DNA from 3 places in the Halomonas sp. KM-1 genome. Region 1 is predicted to be linked to each of the others. Evidence: predicted binding sites of a transcription regulator. Region 1 holds the regulator's gene; each other region holds the start of a gene.
The links. Region 1 encodes LexA, which represses DNA repair genes until DNA is damaged. Its sites were predicted from a motif close to TACTGTNTANNTANACAGTA; they were not measured.
Positions count from the first base shown of each region.

Region 2: the regulator LexA is predicted to act here: its motif matches at 2,613-2,632, upstream of recA (recombinase RecA).
Region 3: the regulator LexA is predicted to act here: its motif matches at 2,248-2,267, upstream of B8115_RS12000 (DNA topoisomerase III).

Region 1 covers NZ_BAEU01000118.1:8,189-12,861, reverse strand. Annotated here, with positions in the region: gene B8115_RS13445 (L,D-transpeptidase) at 19-537, opposite strand; gene B8115_RS13440 (TetR/AcrR family transcriptional regulator) at 539-1,207, opposite strand; gene lexA (transcriptional repressor LexA) at 1,405-2,052, shown strand; gene dinB (DNA polymerase IV) at 2,192-3,241, shown strand; gene B8115_RS13425 (energy-coupling factor ABC transporter permease) at 3,278-3,949, opposite strand; gene purU (formyltetrahydrofolate deformylase) at 3,968-4,673, opposite strand, start outside.
Region 2 covers NZ_BAEU01000165.1:35,585-40,257, reverse strand. Annotated here, with positions in the region: gene mutS (DNA mismatch repair protein MutS) at 1-1,879, opposite strand, end outside; gene B8115_RS22375 (CinA family protein) at 2,048-2,575, shown strand; gene recA (recombinase RecA) at 2,739-3,803, shown strand; gene B8115_RS22365 (regulatory protein RecX) at 3,837-4,319, shown strand; gene alaS (alanine--tRNA ligase) at 4,493-4,673, shown strand, end outside.
Region 3 covers NZ_BAEU01000110.1:82,997-87,669, reverse strand. Annotated here, with positions in the region: gene B8115_RS12010 (SEC-C domain-containing protein) at 1-807, opposite strand, end outside; gene B8115_RS12005 (AarF/ABC1/UbiB kinase family protein) at 915-2,159, opposite strand; gene B8115_RS12000 (DNA topoisomerase III) at 2,293-4,227, shown strand; gene B8115_RS11995 (ketopantoate reductase family protein) at 4,304-4,673, shown strand, end outside.

The DNA of each region.
Region 1 (4,673 bases):
TGCGACTGAATCCGCGCTCTATTCGTGGAGCCAGACCGGCGTTCCGGGCGGCGCCAGCGCGAAGACCGCGAGCAGATCCGCATCGCGCATGCGAATGCAGCCATGCGAACGCGGCACCCCCATCGGCTGATCGGGCGGCGTACCATGCAGGTAAATGTAGCGTCTTTGGGAGTCGACGGCGCCCCCGCGGTTGAACCCCCGCTCGAGCCCGCACAGCCAGAGGATGCGCGTCAGTATCCAATCGCGTTCCGGATGGGCCTCGGCCAGCGATTGGCTGAACGTCTCACCGGTATGACGCCGACCGCGAAACACGCTACCGGGGGGCAAGCCATCGCCAATGGCGGCCCGCACGTAATGCCAGCCGAGCGGTGTACGGCCGCTGCCTTCACGTTGGCCGGTACCGGCAAGCCCGGTGGAAACGGACCACTCTTCCTGCCGCTGCTCGCCCTGCCAGTGCACGAGGCACTGGCGGCCGATGTCGACCTCGAGCCATACCCCTTCACTGGGAGGCAACGCATCGAGCCTCGGCGTTTGCATCTCAGCTCGCCTTGGCCGGCTGCACGGCGGGCGGCGGCGGCAGCGGCGCATTCATGGCGGCGACCACGACCGGCCGCAGACGGCGTATCAGGTCACGCACCGACACGTGCTCGTGATAGTCCTTCTCGGCGATGTCTCGTAGCGCATCGAGACCGGACAGCGTGAAGATCACCGTGCCCAGCACGAAGTGCAGACGCCAGAAGCGTTCGGCATCCGGCAGCTCGGGGGTGGCGCGACGCACCAGGTCGGTGAAGCGGGTGAAGACGCTGCCGTACTCCTCCTGGATGTGCCGCCGCAGATGCCCCTGGGCCTGGCTGTAGGCCAACCCCAGCAGCTTCATGAACACCTTGAGGCTGTGCTTCTCCGCCGGCACCTCGAGCACGGTGCGCGCCATGGTCTCGAGCAGCTCTTCCAACGGAATGACGCCACCGGCATGCTGCGCCTCGAGTTCATCGAGGGCATGATGGAAACGCACCGTGAAAGGGTCAAGGTAGCGTGAGAATACCGCCTGGATCAGCGCCTTCTTGGAGCCGAAGTGATAGTTCACTGCCGCTAGATTGACGCGCGCCTTGCTGGTAATGGTGCGCAGTGAGGTCTCGGCAAAACCGCGTTCGGCAAAAAGCACCTCGGCGGTATCGAGAATGCGCGTGACGGTATCGGTCTGGGCCATGATCAATTCCCGCTGGAAACGCCTGTTTTAAACATTACAAAAGTCTACGTCATTCGCTGCCTTCTCACAACGTATAGCGTTGCATCAGCGTTTTAAACGACACCGCGGAATACAGCTCGGCTGAACTTCACTTTTACTGGATAGACTTCCATGCTGTATACTTGCACAATAGAGCAAGACAGCCATCGGAGTTCGCCATGAGCCGCCCCCTCACCTCGCGCCAGCAGAACGTGTACGACTTCATCGTCAAGACCATGCACGAGCTCGGCTATCCTCCCACTCGGGCCGAGATCGCCCGGGCCCTGGGTTTCCGCTCGCCGAACGCCGCCGAGGAGCACCTGCGTGCGCTGGAGCGCAAGGGCGTGATCCGGGTGATACGCGGCACTTCGCGCGGCATACGCCTGCCGGCACAGGACAACGATACCAGCGCCCTGGAGCCCAACAGCGAGGGGTTGCCGGTGATCGGTGAGGTCGCCGCCGGTAGCCCGATCCTCGCCGCCGAGCATATCGATCGCTACTGCCCACTGCCGCCGGACTACTTCACGCCCCGCGCCGACTACCTGCTCAAGGTTCGCGGCCTGTCGATGAAGGATATCGGCATCCTCGAAGGCGACCTGCTGGCGGTGCATCGCACCGAGCGTGTGCGCGACGGCCAGATCGTGGTGGCGCGTCTCGAAGACGAGGTGACGGTCAAGCGCTTCCATCGCCAGGGCCATCGGGTCGTGCTGGAGGCGGAGAACGCGGAGTTCGCTCCCATCGAGGTCGACCTGCGCCATCAGGAGCTGGAGATCGAAGGAATCGGAGTGGGGGTCATACGTGGCGGCAACGGCCAAGCTTTGGGTTGATCGCTTCCTGAACTCGACCATACGGCGTTGGAGCTCTCCTCGGAATGCTCATTGACTACAGTCAACTCCGCTTCCTCGTCGAGCTCCGCCTAGTCTGGTCATCGCTCAGAAAGCGCTCCAACTGAGCGGAACGACACTGATGAGTCGCAAGATTCTGCATGCCGACTGCGACTGTTTCTATGCCGCAGTGGAAATGCGCGACAACCCGGCGCTGCGCGAGGTGCCGCTGGCCATCGGTGGCAGCGCCGAGGGCCGCGGGGTGATCGCTACCTGCAACTATCCGGCGCGGGCCTACGGCATCCGCTCCGCCATGCCGACCGCCAGGGCTCTGCGCCTGTGCCCCCACCTCACCCTGCTCAAGGGTGACTTCGACCGCTACCGCGAAGCCTCGCAGCAGTTGCTGGCCATCTTCCACGAGCTGACGCCGCTGGTGGAGCCGCTCTCGCTGGATGAAGCCTTTCTCGACGTCACCGACGTCACGCGCTTTTCGGGCAGCGCCACCTGGATGGCGCGCTGGTTGAAGGAAGAGTGCTTCAAACGCGTCGGGATCACCGTCTCGGTTGGCGCGGCCCCGGCGAAATTCCTGGCCAAGATCGCCAGCGACTGGGAGAAGCCGGACGGCCTCACCGTCATCGCCCCGGACCAGGTCGATGCGTTCCTGCGCCAGTTGCCCGTAACCAAGCTGCACGGCGTCGGCCCGGCCACGGCCAAGCGTCTCGAGACGCTCGAAATTGCCACCTGCGAAGATCTGCAGCAGGTTCCTCTGGAACGCCTGCTGCAGGAATTCGGCAAGTTCGGCCGCCGCCTGTTCGAACTGTCGCGGGGCATCGACGAGCGGCCGGTGCGCATCGAGCGCGAGCGCAAGTCGGTGAGCGTGGAGACCACCTTTGCCAGCGACCTGCCCGACCTGGCCCAGTGCTACGAACAGTTGAACCCGCTCTGCGAACGCCTGGAGGCGCGTCTGGCTCGCCACGGCCACCCGCCCGTGTCGGGGGCCTTCGTGAAGGTACGCTTCGACGACTTTTCGCTGACCACGCTGGACTCCCGAGGCGCTTCGCCCAGCGCCGAGACCTTCGCCTCGCTGATGGAGCAGGCCTGGGCCAGGCAAGGACGCCCGGTGCGCCTGCTCGGCGTGGGCGTGAGGCTGGTGTCGGACGATGCCAGACGCCAGCTCAGCCTGCCCTTCTGATTCCTCGCCGCCTGCCACTCAACTACCGCCTCCCGATCACTTGGTATCGATATAGCGGTGGCTGTCGAAGGTGGCGACCCAGTGGGGGTGGTAGACCATTAGAATGCTGAGCAGCATCCCGGTGATGAAGGCTTCGGGCGGCATCAGCAGTGGCAGGAACAGTGCATACTCCCTGGCCAGGTACACCGCCTCCGGATCGCCGGCCGCCAGCATGACCAGCCCCAGCCCAGCGCCCCCAGCTCCCAGCGCTGCCAGCGCCGCACCGAAGAAGCCGCATACGAATATGAGCACGAACAGGTTGTCGGGCAGATAGCGGTCCACGATGCGCCAGATCGACACCGTGATCATCATGGGAATCACCCCGTTGACCAGCACGTTGACGCCCAGCAAGGGCCAGCCGACCTTGCCCAGCAGCACCAGGGAGAGATTGGCGATCAGATTGGTCATGAGCGCCAATGGCGCCTTGAAGATCAGCGTCAGCAATGCCGTGAGCATCAAGTGCAGGCTCAGCCAGTCCACCGACTGCGCCCTGAGCTGCCACATCAGCACGACCGCCACGCTTGCCGCCAGCCAGCGGTGCTGCAGAGCCCGGTCGCTCAGCAGCACCTGCCAGGAGTGATGCACCACCGACAGCCCCAGCACCGACAACGATACCGCTGCGCAGGCAAGCAGTATCCATGTCGGTAGTATCAGCTCGGATATGGTCATGCCGAACTCCCTTCGGGTTCAGGCAAAGACGACCGTCTTGTTGCCGTGGATCAGCACCCGATCTTCCAGATGCCAGCGCAACCCGCGGGCCAATACCGCCTTCTCCACGTCGCGGCCGAAACGCACCAGGTCCTGCGGCGTATGGCAGTGACTCACCCGGTGTATGTCCTGTTCGATGATCGGCCCGGCGTCCAGTTCCTCGGTGACGTAGTGACAGGTGGCGCCGATCAGCTTCACGCCCCGGGAGTGAGCCTGATGATAGGGACGCGCACCGGCAAAGGAGGGCAGGAAGCTGTGATGGATGTTGATCACCCGACCGGCATAGCGCTGGCACAGTCGCGGCGGCAGGATCTGCATGTAGCGGGCCAGTACCACGACGTCGGCCTCCAGGGCCTCGACCTGGCGCTCTACTTCGGCAAAGGCTGCCTCCTTGTCGTCGGCCTGCACGGGAACATGGAAATACGGCAGGTCGTGCCACTCCACCAGGCCGCGCATGTCGTCGTGATTGGAGATGACACCGACGATCTCGCAATCGAGCTCCCCTGCCGTCCAGCGGTAAAGCAGATCCACCAGACAGTGGGACTCGCGGGAGACCATGATCACCACCTTGGGACGACGGCGGGTATCGCGCAGAGCCCACTCCATGTCGAATTCACGGGCCACGGGATCGAAGGCCTCGGTCAACTCGCTTGCGCTCATGCCGATGGAGTCGGCGAGAATTTCG
Region 2 (4,673 bases), on a different contig from region 1:
TCGACTTACCGCCCATGTTGGGGCCGGTGATCACCAGCATGCGGCGCTGCTCGTCGAGCACCAGGTCGTTGGGCACGAAGGGAGCGTCGCTGACGTGCTCCACCACCGGGTGACGCCCGCCGCGAATCTCGATGCCCGGCGCCTCGCCGAGCCGGGGCCGCGAGAAGCCCAGCGCCTGGGCGCGCTCGGCGAAGGCGCAGAGCACGTCCAAAGCGGCCAGCGCGCGGCCGGTGCCCTGCAGGGGGGCGAGCTCGGCGTTGAGCGAGTCGAGCAGGCCGTCGTAGAGCAGCTTTTCGCGGGCCAGAGCACGCGACTTGGCCGACAGCGCCTTGTCCTCGAACTCCTTGAGTTCGGGAATGATGAAGCGCTCGGCGTTCTTCAGGGTCTGACGACGTACGTAGTCCACCGGCACTTCACGGGCCTGGGCGCGGGGAATCTCGATGTAGTAGCCGTGTACGCGGTTATAGCCCACCTTGAGCCCGGCCAGGCCGGTGCGCTCGCGCTCGCGGGCTTCGAGCTTCACCAGGTAGTCGCCGGCGTGCTCGGCCAGGCCGCGGTAGTCGTCGAGTTCGGCGTCGAAGCCGTCGCGGATCACGCCGCCGTCGCGGATCACCACCGGGGGATTGTCGAACAGCCCCCGGGCGAGCATGTCGGCAAGCTCGGGATAGGGACGGATATGGTGGGCCAGTTCGTCCAGGGCGGTGCCTTCGCTATAATCTTGCAGTTCACCCTGAAGCTCCGGCAGGGCGAGCAGGGCGTCGCGCAGGCGGGCCAGATCCCGCGGCCGGGCGCTGTAGAGCGCTACCCGCGCCAGAATGCGCTCCACGTCGCCGATCGCCTTGAGCAGCTCGCGCAGGGCGACGAAGCCCTCCTGCTCCAGCAGCAGGGCGACCGCGGCCTGGCGCCCCTGCACCTGGCTGCGGTCACGCAGCGGACGGTTGAGCCAGCGCTTGAGCAGCCGCGAGCCCATGGCAGTGGCGGTGGTGTCGAGCACGCTGGCCAGCGTATTGTCGCCGCCGCCGCCGAGATTGATGTCGATCTCCAGATTGCGTCGGCTGGCGGCGTCGATCACCACAGCGTCGTCGCGGTTCTCCACCCCCAGCGCGGTGACGTGGGGCAGCGGCGAGCGCTGGGTGTCGCGGGCGTACTCCACCAGCACCCCGGCGGCGGTAAGTGCGGCCTCCAGATGAGCACAGCCGAAGCCGCGCAGGTCCTGTACCTGGAACTGGTCGCACAGCAGCCGCGTGGCCGATTCGAGATCGAACAGCCAGTCGCTCTGGCGGCGCAGGCCCGGCCGCCCTTCCAGGGCGGGAGGCAGCGACAGGCTCTCGGCGATGAGCAGTTCGGCGGGATCGAGACGCTGAAGCTCGGCGAGCATGTCGCCCTCGCCCTCCACCTCGAGCACGCTGAAGCGTCCGCTGGAGAGCTCCAGCCAGGCGATGCCCCAGCAGTCGCCGGCCGGGTGCACGGCCACCAGCAGGTTGTCGCGGCGGGCATCGAGCAGCGCCTCGTCGTGCAGCGTGCCGGGGGTGACGATACGCACCACGCGACGCTCCACCGGTCCCTTGCTCGTCGCCGGATCGCCGATCTGCTCGCAGATCGCCACCGACTCGCCGGCCTTGACCAGGCGCGCCAGGTAGCCCTCGGCGCTGTGGTAGGGCACGCCGGCCATGGGAATCGGCTTGCCGGCGGACTGACCGCGCTGGGTCAGGGTGATGTCGAGCAGGGCGGCGGCGCGTCTGGCGTCGTCGAAAAACAGCTCGTAGAAATCGCCCATACGATAGAAGAGCAGCACGTCGGGATGCTCGCGCTTGATCCTCAGATACTGGGCCATCATCGGGGTATGGGCCGGCATGGCCGTCTTGACCGCGTCGTTCATGCGTTCTCGGCTGGCTCGTCGATTGTGTGGGGCGTGGGAGGGCAAGGTTAACATGCGCGGCCCGGAGCCGACACGCTCGGGGTCTGCGGGATACTGTACAGATGGTCTGTCGCCGCGGGGAGGATGCGCTATGGTGGCAGGCAGTCCCACTCGATCAGGAGCGATACCATGCCGCATAGTGCTACCAGCCTGGCCAACCTCGATCTCACCACGCTGGCCGAGCGCCTCGGACGGCGCTGCCGCGAGCAGGGCGTCAGCGTGACCGCGGCCGAATCGTGCACCGGTGGTGGAGTGGCCAGTGCCATCACCGCGGTGGCGGGCAGTTCGGACTACTTCGAGACCGGCTACGTGACCTATTCCAATGCGGCCAAGGCCCGCCTGCTGGGCGTTGCCGAGGCGCTGATCGCCCAGCACGGTGCCGTCAGCCGTGAGGTGGTGGAGGCGATGGTGGCGGGTGCCTGCCGCGACAGCGGCGCCAAGCTGGGGGTGGCGATCAGCGGCGTGGCCGGCCCCGATGGCGGTACGCCGGAGAAGCCGGTGGGCACCGTCTGGCTGGCCTGGGGCAGCGAGCACGAGCAGCGCGCCGAGCGTTTCCAGTTTCCCGGCGACCGGCGGGCGGTGCGCGAGCGGGCGGTGCGCGAGGCCATCGTCGGGCTGATTCGCTACCTGGAGAACCCGCCGGGGCAATCACGTTGAACGAGTGACTAGGCGCGCGGCGTTTTTTTCGTCATACTACTGTCCAACCATACAGTGTCCGGGCGTGCTCCCCTTGGCGGCCCACCATTCATCATTTGTATTTGCAGCATTGTATTTGCAGCATTGCATTTGCAGCGTCTGCGAGTTCTGCGAGGAGAGCCTCATGGCACAGGATGAAAATCGTTCCAAGGCATTGAATGCCGCCCTTTCCCAGATCGAGCGGCAGTTCGGCAAGGGTACCGTGATGCGCCTGGGCGATGCGCCGCGGGTGGCGATGCCCTCGGTGTCCACCGGTTCGCTGGGGCTGGACATCGCCCTGGGCATCGGCGGCCTGCCCTTTGGCCGCGTGGTGGAGATCTTCGGTCCGGAATCCTCGGGCAAGACCACCCTGACCCTGTCGGTGATCGCCCAGGCCCAGAAGCAGGGCAAGACCTGCGCCTTCATCGATGCCGAGCACGCCCTCGACCCGAGCTACGCCGAGAAACTCGGCGTCAACCTCGACGACTTGCTGGTGTCGCAGCCGGACACCGGCGAGCAGGCGCTGGAGATCTGCGACATGCTGGTGCGCTCCGGCGGCGTCGACGTGATCATCATCGACTCGGTGGCGGCGCTCACCCCGCGGGCCGAGATCGAGGGCGAGATGGGCGACTCCCATGTCGGTCTGCAGGCGCGCCTGATGTCCCAGGCCCTGCGCAAGATCACCGGCCACATCAAGAACGCCAACTGCCTGGTGGTGTTCATCAATCAGATCCGCATGAAGATCGGCGTGATGTTCGGCAGCCCCGAGACCACCACCGGCGGCAACGCGCTGAAGTTTTATGCCAGCGTGCGCCTCGACATCCGCCGTACCGGTTCGGTCAAGCAGGGCGACGAGGTGACCGGCAACGAGACCCGCGTCAAGGTGGTGAAGAACAAGGTGGCACCGCCGTTCCGTCAGGCCGAATTCCAGATTCTCTACGGCAAGGGTATCTACCATGCCGGTGAGGTGATCGACCTCGGTGTACAGTGCAACCTGGTCGACAAGGCCGGTGCCTGGTACAGCTACAAGGGCAACAAGATCGGTCAGGGCAAGGCCAACGCCGCCCAGTTCCTCGAGGACAACCCGGCGGTGATGGAGGAGATCGAGAGCCAGATCCGCGGCCAGCTGCTGGCCACGGCGGCGCCCAAGGAGGAGGAGATCGCTGAGCCGCTGGCTGCCGAGGCCGAGCGCGAGGACGACCTGCTCTAAGCCAGGTCGCACTAAATCAGGTTGCTCTAAATCATGCCATTGCAGCCCGGCTCCGAGCGTGCGTCGTCCCCGCGGGACGACGCCATCCGCCTGCTGGCCCGGCGCGAGTACACTCGCGCCGAGCTGACACAGCGGCTCGCGGCGCGTGCCCACTCGGCAGAGGCGATAGCCGCCTGCCTCGATACCCTGGCCGACGAAGGGCTGCAGTCCGACGCCCGCTTCGTCGAGAGCTTCGTGCGCTCGCGCATCGCGCGCGGCCAGGGTCCGCTGAAGGTGCGGGCCGAGCTGGAGCGGCGCGGCGTCGAACGCGCCCTGATCGCGACCGCACTGGCCGAGGTCGAGCGGGAGGGCGAGGTCGATTGGTTCGAGCTCGCCGCCGCGACGCTGGCGCGGCGCTACTCCCTGCCGGACAGCACCCCCCGTGAGCGCGCCCGACGCGAGCGCTTCCTGGCGTCTCGCGGCTTCGAATTCGAGCATGTGCGCTACGCCCTCGAGCGTCTCGACTCGGTCGAATGACGTTCGCTTGGGCGCCTCCTCTTTAGTCGCTTGACAACTGCGTTATAATGCCTCCCTTTGTGAACGCCCTCGGTGGCGCTCCTGACACGCCAAGGCGTGCGAATTCGGCCATGTGAAGCGGCGCCGAGCGCGCCTGCCCGTCGGGTGACCACGCTCATCGCCACGGATATGCCATGAAAAGCGCAGACATCAGACAGGCCTTTCTGAATTACTTCGAGGAGCACGGGCATACCGTTGTGCCATCCAGCTCCCTGGTGCCGGGCAACGACCCGACGCTGCTGTTCACCAATGCCGGCATGGTGCCGTTCAAGGACGTCTTCCTCGGCCGTGACCCGCGCCCCTACGTGCGTGCGG
Region 3 (4,673 bases), on a different contig from region 1:
ACGCCGGAACCAGAAGCGGGCCCGCTCGGCGGCTTCCTGCTCGTGCCCTTCGTGCAGCAGCAGCATGGCTTCGATGTAGGCCAGGGTCGGCGAGTCGGGCAGCGCCTGCTGGGCGCGCACGAAGGCGGCGCGGGCGCTGTCCAAATCGTCGCTGTCGAGGTGCATGAGGCACAGGCGCTCCAGCGCCACCCCGCGCAGGAACAGCGGGCCGCGGTCGAGCACCTCATCGAGCAGCTCGGCCCGCTTGCGAGTGAAGCCGCGCTCCTGGTAGAGGTCGATCAGCAGCTCGAAGGCCGGCTCGGCCTGAGCCGGAAGGCGCGACCAGTCGGCGCGCTGGAACAGCGATTCGAGGATCTGCTGGGCGCGACCGCGCTGGCCGGTTTCGGCGGCGATCAGGCCTGCTTCCAGCAGGGCCTGAGCGGGCGCGTGGCCGCTCTCCAGGGCCGCCTTGAGGGTGGGCCCCTTCCAGTCGCGCAGCGAGAGCATCCACATCAGGTGGTCCGGCACTTCGGCCGGCATCGCGACGGCTCCGCAGCAGTGCTTGGTCTTGCGCCCGGAGTCGCACCAGCAGGGTTCGTTGCGGCCCGGACGTGCCAGCGGCTCACAGGTGAAGCCGGCGCGCTCCAGCGGGGTCTGGCTCCACAGGATGGGCGCCATTGCCTGGGCCATGGCCAGATCGCCGCCCATCAGTTCGGCGCCTTCCTCGCGCGCCCAAGCCATGAACGCCGGATAGCGCTCTTCCTCTCGGATGACTGCCAAGGCACCCGAGGCAAAACCCAGCAGCTGCTCCACCCATACTGCCAGCATTCACTCTCTCCGCCAGTTCGAAAATGGCGCATATAGTAACAGGGAAGCGTGACTCGGTGTTGTGCGCAAGGAGCGTTCGCACCCGTCCCGGGTTCCGCCCTCGGAACTCAACGGCGCGCCCATTCCAACAGCGGCCGGGTACGGGCGTGCATGTCCAGGCGGGCCCCCAGGCGTACCAGGTTCCAGTAGTGCCCGTTCAAAGTGCGCGAGAGCAGCAGCACGTCGGCAGGCGGCTGCAGGCGGTCCATGGCCGCCCACACCTTGGGCGTGAGATCGCGCAAGCGGCGATGCACCCTGACGTCCGAGAAGTCCTGAGGGCCAGGCTCGAACAGCGGCGCCACGGCCTCGGCCGATTCACGATACAGCGCCAGCGGCGCTCCCTGCCCCTGGCGTCCGCCCAGTCGGCGCAGGGCATCGTCCATCGCCATGGGGTCGCCGGCCAGGGTGGCATCGAGCAGCTGCATCATGGCGCGGAGATGGGCTTCAGGTACCGGGATCACCGCCCCCAGATCGTAGATCACCAGCCGGCCATCGTCGGCCACGGCAAAGTTGCCGGCATGCGGGTCGGCATGCAGTTCGCCGTGGGTAAATAGCTCTTCGGTGAGCCAATCGGCAAGCGTTGCGGCAACGCGCTGGCAGGTCGCATCGTCGGCCTGCTCCAGCTCGCGCAGCGGCGTGCCGGCCACGTAGCGCATGGCCAGTACCCGCGGTCCGGAAAGCTCGGGCAACGGCTCGGGGATGAGCAATCCCTCGAGATGAGAGTAGCGCTGGCGATAGCGTGCCAGCGCGTTGGCCTCGGCATGGTAGTCGAGCTCGCCGCGCAGGCTGGCGGCAAGCTCCTCGAACAGCGCATCCAGACGCACCTGGGGCACCTTCAGCCAGCGCCCCAGCCGCATGATGCGTCGCAGTTGGGCCAGATCGCCTTCCAGAATCTCGGCCAGGCCCGGGTACTGCACCTTGAGCACCAGGGTTTCGCCGGCATGGGTGACCGCGCGATGCACCTGCCCCATCGAAGCGCTGGCAAAAGGCCGTGTCTCGACCTCGCGGAAGTGACGCTCCAGGTCGCCGTACTGCGCCTCCAGGGTGCGGCGAATGCCCTCCCAGGGCATCGGTTCGGCCTGGCGCTGCAGGCGGGCCAGCTCCTCGGCGAGATCGGGCGGCAGCAGGTCGTCCCACTGGGCCACGATCTGGGCCAGTTTCATGGCCGGCCCCTTGAGCTCGGAGAGGCCGTCGAACAGCGCCTCGCCCAAGGCGCGCCAATCGGCTTCGCCACCGAAGCGACTGCGCAGAAACGCCCCGCCGGTACGCGCACCGAGACCGAAAAGCCGTCTCGTCCTTCCTCGCTCACGCATGTGGATGCTCTCCTGGCCTTTGCTGCCGAACCACGATACAGGAACTGTACAGCTTTTTGGCGCACGACATCTGGTCTTACCGACGGGTTACTGTAAGAATATCCATAAACGAACTCCCAAGTCCGAGTCTTTCATGCGCCTGATCATTGCCGAGAAACCCAGCCTCGCCCGAGCCATCGCCGACGCCCTACCGGGCGACACGAAGCGTGAGGACGGCGCCCTGCGCGGCAACGATACCGTCGTCACCTGGTGCCTGGGCCACCTGCTGGAGCAGGCACCGCCCGATGCCTACGATAGCGCCTACAAGCAGTGGCGGCTGGACCATTTGCCGATCCTGCCGACCCGATGGCAACTGGCGCCACGTCCCAAGGCCAGAGGCCAGCTCGCCGTGATTCGCAAGCTGCTCAAGCAGGCCCGCGTGGTAGTGCATGCCGGCGATCCGGACCGCGAAGGCCAGCTGCTGGTGCAGGAAGTGATCGAATATCTGGGCTGGAAGGGGCCGGTGGCGCGTCTGCTGGTCAACGACCTCAACCGGCCTGCGGTACAGCGCGCCTTGTCCCGTCTGGAGGACAACGCCCGATATCAGCCGCTCTATCGCGCCGCCGAGTCGCGCTCTCGGGCCGACTGGCTGTACGGCATCAACCTGACCCGCGCCTGGACCCTGACCGGCCGTCAGGCCGGCCACGACGGGGTGCTCTCGGTGGGCCGTGTGCAGACCCCGGTGCTTGGCCTGGTGGTGCGCCGCGACGCCGAGATCCGCGACTTCAGGCCCTATCCCTTCCACGTGCTGTGGGCCGATCTGGCAGTCGCCAACGGCAGCCTGCGCGCCTGGTGGCAGCCCGGCGAGCAGCACCGCCTTGACGAGCAGGGCCGCCTGCTCGAGCGCGCCCCGGCCGAGGTGCTGGCGGCACGTCTGCCAGGCGCCGAGGGGCGTCTGACGTCGCTAGAGAGCCGCCAGAAACGCCAGGCCGCTCCGCTGCCCTATTCGCTTTCTGCGCTGCAGGTGGACGCCGCACGGCGTTTCGGCCTCTCCGCCCAGATGGTGCTGGATATCTGCCAGCGGCTCTACGAACGCCACAAGCTGATCACCTACCCACGTTCGGACTGTCGCTACCTGCCCGAGGAGCATCTGGTCCAGGCTCGCGCCACGCTGAGCGGCGCCTGCAGCCAGGACGAGACGCTACGCGGCTGGCTCGCCGGCGCCGATTTCGCGCTGCGCTCCAAGGCCTGGGACGACAGGAAGGTCGGCGCCCACCACGCCTTGGCGCCCACCGGCAAACCGGCCGAACTTGCACGCCTAGAGCGTGCCGAAGCCGATGTGTTCCGACTGATCGCCCGCAACGTGTTGGCCCAGTTCTACCCGCCGCTGATCGCTCGTGAGGTGAAGGCGGAATTTACCATTATGGGCGAGTGCTTCCGCGCCAGCGGACAGGAACTGCTGCAGCCGGGCTGGAAGCCACTCTTCACCACCCGCGACGAGGCTCCACCGCTGCCACCTCTCAGTGAGGGGGAAGGCTGTCGGGTGACGGCAAGCGCCGTGGAAGATCGCGAGACGCGCCCGCCAGAACCCTTCACCGATGCCAGTCTGATCAAGGCGATGATGAACATTGCCCGCTACGTCGACGACCCCCAGGTCAAGCGCACCCTGCGTGAGCACGACGGCCTGGGCACCGAAGCGACCCGCGCCGGCATCATCGAGACGCTGATCGAGCGCGGCTATCTGGTACGCCAGAACAAGGCGCTGCGCGCCACTCGCCTGGGCAGCGGTCTGATCGCCTCGCTGCCCGATGCCGCGACCCGTCCCGAGCGCACGGCGCTATGGGAGCAGCGCCTGACGGCGATTGCCGAACGCGACGACGACCCGGCCCCCTTTCTCAGCGCTCTCGTCGACGACCTGCGCGGCCTGCTGAGCAAGGCCGACTCGCAGCGACTGCGCCAGGCCATGGCCGCGGCCCAGGGCGAGGTAGCGACCGGCTCGCGTAGCCCCCGGCGCAAAGCGTCCGGCAAGCCGCGGCGTAGCCGAGCGGCGTCGACACGAGGGCAACGCAAGCCACGCACCAAGGCCTAGCCGTGCCTGACACGTCGGGCTGGCGTGATTCGGCAAGCCATCGGTATGCTGCCGTATTCCATCAACGAGGCACACCATGAACGAGCAGACTCACCTGGTCGTTGGCCCCGGCGCCCTGGGCCGGCTCGTGGCCCTGCACCTGGCGGGTGTGGCACCGGTCAAGGTGGCCGGACGGCGGGGCCTGCCCACCACGCAGACCCTCGTCACGCCGGAAGGCATCCGGCGCACCGTGCCCCTGGACATGACCACCCTGGCAGAGCTGCCGCCGCTGGCACCGGCATTTCTGCACCTGACCACTAAGGCCTACGACGCTCATGCGGCCTACGAGAGCGCCATGGCCCGGCTCACCGGCAGCCCGATTCTTGTGCTGTGGCAGAACGGCTATCAGGTCCAGCCCGAACTTCAGCGCCGCCACCCGGGGCCCGTGCTGTGCGCCTCCACCACAG